4 regions of the Pantoea sp. SM3640 genome follow, and region 1 is predicted to be linked to each of the others. Evidence: predicted binding sites of a transcription regulator. Region 1 holds the regulator's gene; each other region holds the start of a gene.
The links. Region 1 encodes CRP, which controls carbon source genes, mostly activating them, when cyclic AMP is high. Its sites were predicted from a motif close to ATGTGANNNNNNTCACAT; they were not measured.
Positions count from the first base shown of each region.

Region 2: the regulator CRP is predicted to act here: its motif matches at 1,192-1,209, upstream of IV493_RS04720 (YfcZ/YiiS family protein).
Region 3: the regulator CRP is predicted to act here: its motif matches at 1,074-1,091, upstream of IV493_RS01875 (glycine dehydrogenase).
Region 4: the regulator CRP is predicted to act here: its motif matches at 1,298-1,315, upstream of deoC (deoxyribose-phosphate aldolase).

Region 1 is NZ_CP064872.1:232,749-234,951, reverse strand. It holds gene IV493_RS01065 (OsmC family protein) at 1-171, opposite strand, end outside; gene crp (cAMP-activated global transcriptional regulator CRP) at 475-1,107, shown strand; gene IV493_RS01055 (YccS/YhfK family putative transporter) at 1,165-2,203, shown strand, end outside.
Region 2 is NZ_CP064872.1:992,975-995,177, reverse strand. It holds gene fadI (acetyl-CoA C-acyltransferase FadI) at 1-644, opposite strand, end outside; gene IV493_RS04720 (YfcZ/YiiS family protein) at 803-1,099, opposite strand; gene fadL (long-chain fatty acid transporter FadL) at 1,458-2,203, shown strand, end outside.
Region 3 is NZ_CP064872.1:379,492-381,694, forward strand. It holds gene pmbA (metalloprotease PmbA) at 1-487, shown strand, start outside; gene cybC (cytochrome b562) at 551-937, shown strand; gene IV493_RS01875 (glycine dehydrogenase) at 1,232-1,567, shown strand; gene IV493_RS01880 (SFCGS family glycine-rich protein) at 1,581-1,937, shown strand; gene IV493_RS01885 (DUF4312 family protein) at 1,940-2,203, shown strand, end outside.
Region 4 is NZ_CP064872.1:501,680-503,882, reverse strand. It holds gene deoA (thymidine phosphorylase) at 1-264, opposite strand, end outside; gene deoC (deoxyribose-phosphate aldolase) at 327-1,106, opposite strand; gene IV493_RS02430 (TatD family hydrolase) at 1,341-2,138, opposite strand; gene IV493_RS02425 (patatin family protein) at 2,135-2,203, opposite strand, start outside.

The DNA of each region.
Region 1 (2,203 bases):
TTGCAGAATTGAAACCACGTCAATCGCGCTGCATCCGCCCGCCGCCATCAGCACCATCTCCATTGGGCTGGGCGCTTTATCACCCGAATTGCCATCCATCAGTATCTGATGGCCGGATGAGGATTCTCCGAGGAATGTCAGCCCTTCTACCCATTTCACTCTTGCCTGCATGATTTTTACTCCGGAATACGCTGTTTTGTCGCCAGAGTACGCTTTCACCTGGTAAACAGCAATCCAGAGAAATCCGCCCGTAGCTGAAGCGAGACAACAGAAGACAGTCGGCAAAAGCTGTGCTACAAACAGTGCTGAAAATATTTTTCGTCACCCGATGGCGAAGCCGGGAAGAATGATGCGCACTGCGCCTGATGCGGCCCGAATAATTTCCTGAAAAGGAAACGCTTGAAGCTTTCACCGCCTGACAGGGAAAACTGCCCCCTGTATTTTGGGCACGATTACAACAGAGGATAATAGCGAATGGTTCTCGGCAAACCGCAAACAGACCCTACACTCGAATGGTTCCTGTCCCATTGCCATATTCACAAGTATCCATCCAAAAGTACGCTGATTCATCAAGGTGAAAAAGCAGAAACGCTTTACTACATCGTGAAAGGTTCCGTCGCGGTTCTGATTAAAGATGAAGAAGGCAAAGAGATGATTCTTTCCTACCTGAATCAGGGCGATTTTATTGGTGAGCTTGGCCTGTTCGAAGAAGGTCAGGAGCGCAGCGCCTGGGTACGTGCGAAAAGCGCGTGCGAAGTAGCGGAGATTTCTTACAAGAAATTCCGTCAGCTGATCCAGGTTAACCCCGACATCCTGATGCGACTCTCCTCGCAGATGGCGCGTCGCCTGCAGGTCACGTCTGAAAAAGTGGGTAATCTCGCTTTCCTCGATGTTACCGGACGCATTGCACAGACTCTGCTTAACCTGGCGAAGCAGCCAGATGCCATGACGCATCCCGACGGCATGCAAATTAAAATCACTCGTCAGGAAATTGGCCAGATTGTGGGTTGTTCACGTGAAACCGTGGGCCGTATTCTGAAGATGCTGGAAGATCAGAACCTGATCTCCGCACACGGCAAAACCATCGTCGTTTACGGCACCCGCTAATTCCTGTCATCCACGGCGTGATGGCAACATCACGCCGTTATTGTTTGTGTTGGGCCGATGTGGCGTCGAATCATTTACCATCCTGAAGTTAACTACGCCTTGCGGCAAACGCTGGTGCTCTGTCTGCCGGTGGCGCTGGGCTGGCTGGCTGGCGACCTGCAAAAAGGTCTGCTGTTCTCGTTAGTGCCCGCCTGCTGCAATATCGCCGGTCTTGATACTCCGCATAAACGCTTCTTCAAACGTCTGATTGTAGGCGGCAGCCTGTTTGCCCTCGGCAGTTTTCTGATCCAGTGGCTCACCCTGCATGCGATTCCACTGCCGCTGATCCTCTTCGCTATGCCTTTGCTGCTTGGCGTCACCGGTGAGATCAGCCCGCTGCATGGTCGCCTGCTGCCCGGCACCCTTATTGCCGCCATCTTTACCCTCAGCCTGATTGGCCGCATGCCCATCTATGTCACTCCGCTGCTCTATATCGGCGGCACGCTCTGGTATGGGGTATTTAACTGGTTCTGGTTCTGGCTGTGGAAAGAGCAGCCGATGCGTGAGAGCCTGAGCCTGATCTACCGCGAGCTGGCCAACTACTGCGACGCCAAATATACCCTTCTGACGCAGCTGACCGATCCCGAAAAAGCGCTGCCGCCGCTGCTGGCTCACCAGCAGAAAGTGGTCGATCTGATCAACACCTGTTATCAGCAGATGCACATGCTGTCGGCAAGCCGCGATCACAGCCATAAGCGGCTGACGCGCGCTTTTCAGGTGGCACTCGATCTGCAGGAGCATATCTCGGTCAGCCTGCACCGCCCGGAAGAGGTGCAAAAGCTGGTGGAGCAGAGCCATGCTGAAGCGGTGATCCGCTGGAATGCCAAAACCATCTCGGCCCGACTGCGGGTACTGGCGGATAACATCCTTTATCACCAGTTACCCGACCGCTTTGCGATGGATAAACAGCTCGGCGCGCTGGAGAAAATCGCCCATCAGCACCCCGATAATCCGGTGGGTAACTTCTGTCTTTATCACTTCAACCGCATTGCGCGCGTGCTGCGCACCCAGAAGCCGCTTTACCAGCGCGACCTGATGGCAGACCGCCAGCGCCGCC
Region 2 (2,203 bases), 760 kb from region 1:
CGGGCGGCATGCTGATGAGATCGCAGCGCCAGCGCATCCTGTGCCTCACGGGTGATGCTATGACTCTTTGCCATCTGCTCGGCGGTGTCACCCATGCGCAGGCCGGTTGAATACTCGGCCACCGCGGGCGGCACCGGCAGCAGATCGCGCGGACGCAGACGTTTAAGGATGTGCAGTTTTTGCCCAAGGCTGCGGGCTTTATTGAGATCCACCAGCGCGCGGGCCAGTGTTTTACTGACGCCTATTGGCAGCACTGACGAGGAGTCGGCGCCTCCGGCAATGCCAGCAGAAATCGTGCCAGCCAGCAGGCTTTCTGCCACATTCGCTACCGCCTGGAAACTGGTGGCGCAGGCACGGCTGACGCTATAGGCATCGGTGTGCACATCAAGGCCGCTGCTCAGTACAATCTCACGCGCAATGTTCGGCGCTTCCGGCATCTGCACCACCTGACCAAAGACCAGTTGCTCGATTACCTCAGCCGGCAGTTCACTGCGCGCCATTAATTCGCTGATTACCATCCGCCCCAGCTCAATGGCGGGAATGCCATGAAAGCCGGTCGCCTGGCGCAAAAAAGGGGTGCGTAACCCGTGGGTTATTGCGATGCGTTCACCATCACGCGTCAGCAGCGGCTGCGCTTTGCTCATTGTTCTCACCTGTGGCTGGGACTGTGGCATCATTGCCTGAAGAGGTCTGACCTGATCAGTGTTAACCACAAGCGGGTGAGCCGCCAATACCGGAAAGGAAAAAGTGCGAAGGGAGACACGAAAATGAAAAACGCCGCATTAACGCGGCGTTATGAGACTTAACGCAAACCGAGCTGAAAAATCATCGTTTCAGCCTGGCAGCTGAAAGTAAAATCGATATCCAGCTGCACACCCTGATCCACTTCACTGAAGCGCGACTCAATCACACAGGGTTCCGATTCAACTTCACGTGCACGTTCGGTGAGGAGCGCTAATTTGGCTTCCGCATCGGCACGCTGAGCAAACCACTCCGACCAGCTGGCGGTGCAATCGGTATTATCCATTACCGTGCCCACATCAACACAACAGCAGGCTGCTGTTTCGGTCGCACTGCATTTTTTAATGGCATCAGTCATTTCATTCTCCTGACCAGCGATCTGGTGGGTTGAGCGATTTTATGACCGAAATTTTACCTGCTCGCGTAAAGATGCGCCATGTACACGGCGCTAAGTGACGAATATCACAATAAAAATTGATCCAGAACAAACTGGAATCGGTATGCTGTGCAGAATCAGGGCAGTTTTGTTATGCAGATCGAATTTTAAGCGATCAACCCTGAAATATTTTAAAAACAATATTGCAACATGCACACAGGTCGGACCTATACTCTCCGCACTGGTCTGATATGTGCGTTTTACATCAGTCCCTACAATCCGCCGTCCTTTGTTACGCGACGTTATAGCGTTAAATAATAATTCACATGAGGTTGTGGTCATGAACCATAAAAACCTGTTTGCAAAGTCAGCCGTGGCGGCTGCAGTGGCGCTTGTCTCTTCACACGTTTACGCAGCTGGATTTCAGTTAAATGAGTTTTCTACGATTGGTTTAGGTCGCGCATATTCAGGCGAAGGGGCAATGGGTGATACGGCGGCATCAGCCAGCCGTAACCCGGCGACGATGGCGTTGATGGATCGTCCGGAATTTTCTATCGGTGCGGTTTATATTGCGCCAGACGTCAATATCAGTGGTCGCAGTCCCAGCGGACGCAGCCTGGATGCTAATAATATTGCACCGAATCAGTGGGTCCCCAATATTCATTATGTTCAGCCCATCAACGATCAGTGGTGGATCGGCGCGTCTGCAACCTCTAACTATGGCTTAGCAACAGAGTTTAATAATGGTTACACCGCGGGGGGGTACGGCGGTAAAACCGATCTGGTAACCGGCAATTTTAATCTCAGCACCGCGTACCGCTTAAATGAACATTTTAGTTTTGGCGTCGGTTTTGATGCGGTTTATGCGAAAGCTAAAATTGAACGCTATGCCGGTGAGTCAGGCGCAAGACTGGGCGTTCCGGCTGATACGCAGGTTGCCCATCTGAAAGGCGATGAGTGGGGATATGGCTGGAACGCCGGTATTCTGTATGAAGTAGATGAGAATAACCGCTTCGGCTTTACCTATCGTTCCGAAGTGAAAGTCGACTTTGATGGCGATTACAAGAGCAGCCTTTCATCCCGGCT
Region 3 (2,203 bases), 150 kb from region 1:
CACCATCAGTGAACAGCCACACCTGCTGAAAGGGCTCGCCTCCACGCCGTTCGACAGCGAAGGGGTGCGGACTCAGGCGCGCGACATCATCAAAGATGGCGTATTGCAGACCTGGCTGCTGACCAGCTATTCCGCCCGTAAACTGGGTCTGACCAGCACCGGTCATGCTGGTGGTATTCATAACTGGCGCATTGCGGGTCAGGGCCACAGCTTTGACGACCTGCTGAAGCAGATGGGAACCGGATTAGTGGTGACCGAGCTGATGGGCCAGGGCGTCAGCGCCATTACCGGTGACTACTCACGCGGTGCAGCCGGTTTCTGGGTTGAGAATGGCGTCATTCAGTACCCGGTCAGCGAAGTCACCATTGCCGGCAATCTTAAAGAGATGTGGCACAACATGGTGACCATCGGTGACGATATTGAAACCCGCAGTAATATCCAGTGCGGTTCCGTGTTACTGCCTGAGATGAAGATAGCGGGACAATAAAGATGAATTCCTGAAGCAGCCGGTTGGCTGCTTTTTTTTCATCACAATAAAAAGGAAGTAATGATGCGTAAGCATGTGATTGCAATGTTGTCGGCTTCTCTGTTGTTCTCCAGCGTCAGCCTCTATGCGGCAGATCTGGAGCAGGATATGGACACGCTCAATGCGAATCTGAAAATCGTTAAGAAAACGGACAGTGCGCAGGAGATGCAGCAGGCGTTAACCAAAATGCGAACCGCGGCGCAGGATGCCAAAAAGTCGACGCCCGATAAGCTGGAAGGTCAGCCTGCTGACAGTGCGCAGATCAAAGACTACCACGCGGGCCTTGACTCACTTATCGCACAGATTGACGTGGTCAGCGCGCTGGCGAAAGCTAACAACGTGGACGGCGCAAAGCGCGAAGCCGCTAAATTTGATGACATCCGTAATACCAACCATAAGAAATTCCGCTAATCCGACCGCCGGTCAGCCCGACCGGCGGTTTTTACCATCACTTCTGCTTATCACCGCACCGTAAACCATCGCCCGGCAGTCTGGCTGCCGCACAACATCACCGCCTTGCGAGGCTAATGGCATCATTTTGCGCATTTTGCGACGCATATCGCACTAAGCGTGCAGCCTGCGATCTGACGCACAACCTTCACTTCAATTTCCACTTACTGCTGGAAATGTTGCCTCTCCACAGCCGGGGTGATGACCGCTAATTTATTTCTAACGCGAATTATCCGGTTTAACAGGAGTAGCAAGGTGAGCAATAACGGCGTCCCGGTGTATGAAGCGCCACCGGAGAAAGTGCAACAGCTGGCTGACAGCGTGATGACGCAGATTGCGGCGATCTATCAGCAGCATGGCATTCAGCCCAACGCGGTCCAGCAGCAGATGCTGCAATCGCATGTCGGGGCCATGGCGTCACGTTCGCTGAGCGGGGAGCCGCTGCCGGAAGTGGAAGCGGAGCTGTTTGAGGATATTCCGCCTGAAACGGTCGCGCTGGCGCAGCAGGTCGTCGACCTGTTCGGCAATCTCCCCCGCGAAGAGGCCTGGCTGCTGTCTGTGCATATTGAAGTCGCGCGATCAAATAACTGAAGAGGAACACACCATGGTAACAGTAGTGATTGGCGATCGTTTAGGTAAGGGCCAGAAAGTGGCGGCGGGCATCGAGAAAGCGGGTGGTCGTGCTGTCGTGGTGCCAGGCGTGGCCGCTGACATGAAGCTGGGTGACGTGATGAAGGCAGAAAACGCCGATTTCGGCATCTCGTTCTGCGGCAGCGGCGGCGCGGGTGCTATCACCGCGCAGAACAAATATGGCTACAAAGCCAAACACGGCATGCGTTCTGTTGACGAAGGCGTCACCGCCATCAATGAAGGCGCCACGGTGCTGGGCTTCGGCTTTATGGATAAAGAAGAGTTAGGCGAGCGGCTGGTGCAGGCCTGGAACAAGAAGCACGGCAGCTGATTATGAAAGAACACTACGTTACCCAGGTGACGGTTGAGGGCAAAGGCGACACCAAAGCGAAAGCCTTTGCCGATGCCCTGAGTCGTGTGCAGAACCAGGTTCTGCGCGCGACGCAAAAAATTCTGCTGCGCATCGAACCTCAGGATGTCCGGGTGCTGCGCGCGCAGGAGAGCGTCAGAACCGAGAAGTTTCTCTTTTTCTTTCTGGCGCGCCAACGGCGGAGCTTCAGCGTGACGCTGGAGATCACCGTCAGCGTCACCGTTTTC
Region 4 (2,203 bases), 270 kb from region 1:
GCCGGTCGAGTGCTTATCCACCACCGGCCCGTTAAGATTGAGTGATTTCCAGTTAAGTACCGTACCGGAATCACGCATCGCCATCGTCAGCGCGACCCGCTCTGGCAGCGTCATGTCGTGGAAATAAATGGTCATCGCCAGCGCGGCAATCTGACCTTCCGAGACGGTGTTATCACGCACGCCATTAATGAAGAAGCGAATCTCCTCTTCAGTCAGCGCCTGGCCGTCACGTTTTTTGCGAATAATTTCTTGTGGCAGAAACAAAGTAGCCCCCTGGTTCAGGGAAATCAGGATGGAGAACAGGCGGTCAGCGACCGCCTGAAAGATCAGTAACCCGCTTTGCTGGTGTCGCTGTCATGACCCAGGGTGTTGAGCAGGCTCGCCAGCAGGCTTGATGCACCAAAGCGGAAATGGCGTGCATCGGCCCAGTCGGCACCCAGCGTCTCTTCTGCCATCTGCAGATAGATCGCGGCATCTTCAGCAGTGCGCACGCCGCCCGCCGGTTTAAAGCCAACTTCCTTACTAACGCCTTTGTCACGGATCACATTCATCATGATCTGCGCCACTTCCGGCGTGGCGTTAACCGGCACTTTACCGGTGGAGGTTTTAATGAAGTCGGCACCCGCGTCGATAGCAATCTCAGAAGCCTGACGGATCAGCGCTTCTTCTTTAAGCTCACCGGTTTCGATGATGACTTTCAGCAGCACGTTCGCTTCAGCACAGGCGGTTTTACAGGCTTTCACCAGATCGAAACCAACCTGACTGTTACCGGCGATCAGCGCGCGGTACGGGAAGACCACATCCACTTCATCTGCACCGTAGGCGATGGCGGCGCGGGTCTCTGCCAGTGCAATATCGATGTCGTCATTGCCGTGCGGGAAGTTAGTTACCGTGGCGATGCGGATTTCCGGCGTACCCTGCTCGCGCAGCGTTTTACGCGCAATCGGAATAAAGCGCGGATAGATACAGATGGCGGCGGTGTTACCTGCCGGGGATTTAGCCTGATGACAGAGGGCGATCACTTTTGCGTCGGTGTCGTCGTCATTCAGGGTGGTTAAATCCATCAGTTTCAGGGCGCGCAGGGCAAGAGGTTTAATATCGGTCATGAGGCTCTCCAAAAGATCGGGGTGCAACCCACCGGCTTGCCGGCGGAATGTTATAATAATAACACTCAGAAGCGGCCTGATATGTGCCAGTAGTCACATAGGGATAAGAAATTGATGCAATTGCGTCACAATCACTGTGACTTAAATCGCAGATAACAGCGTTTAATGGCCATTATACGCCAGCCGTCTCAATGTTACTATTATCACATTTAAGCGCTGATGAGGCAGATCCGGTCAGTTACGCAGCGCCGGGAAAGCGGGATCGAGCCGGAACAGCTGCTGACTGTTGTGCCACAGCGCATCGGCAATCTCTTCGGGTGACTCCTCTCGCAGGCTGCAGAGTACTTCCCACACCTGACGCGCACGTTCCGGGCGGTTTGGCTGGCCCTGAAAGCCCTGCAGTGGCATATCGGGTGCATCGGTTTCCAGCAGCAGCGAAGAGAGCGGCAGCTGTGCTACGGTCTGACGGGTTTTGCTGGCGCGCTCATAGGTAATGGTCCCGCCAATGCCAATCGCATAACCCAGCTTAATAAAGGCCTGCGCCTGCTGCAGGCTGCCCGCAAAACCGTGCACCACGCCACGGCGCGGCAGATCGAGACGCCGCAGAATCTGCGCCAGCTTGTCATGGGTGCGCCGCGAATGCAGGATCACCGGCAGCTGATACTGTTTCGCCAGCTTCAGCTGTGCTTCAAGAAAGCGTTGCTGCTTATCAAACTGCGGATTGTCGCGATAGAGATCCAGCCCGATCTCGCCGATCGCCACCAGCTTACGTGGCCGCTGTTGCAGTAAGGTTTCCAGCTGCTCAAGATGCGCCTCAAGGTGATTTTCAATGACGATAGGGTGCAGGCCCAGCGCCGCGTAAAGCGGCGGGTGTTCAGCAGCCAGTGCGCAGACGCGCTCAAACCGGCTGGCATCAATTGCCGGGATGATAATCTTCTCTACACCCGCCTCCGCGGCGCGCGTCAGGCTGGCGGCAACATCCCCTTCGAAAGGCGGAAAGTCGAAATGGCAGTGCGTATCGATAAACGTCATGCCAGCGATCCTTTGTCGTAATCCGCATCATTGTCCGCCAGCGGCGGCGTAATGATCCGTCGGGT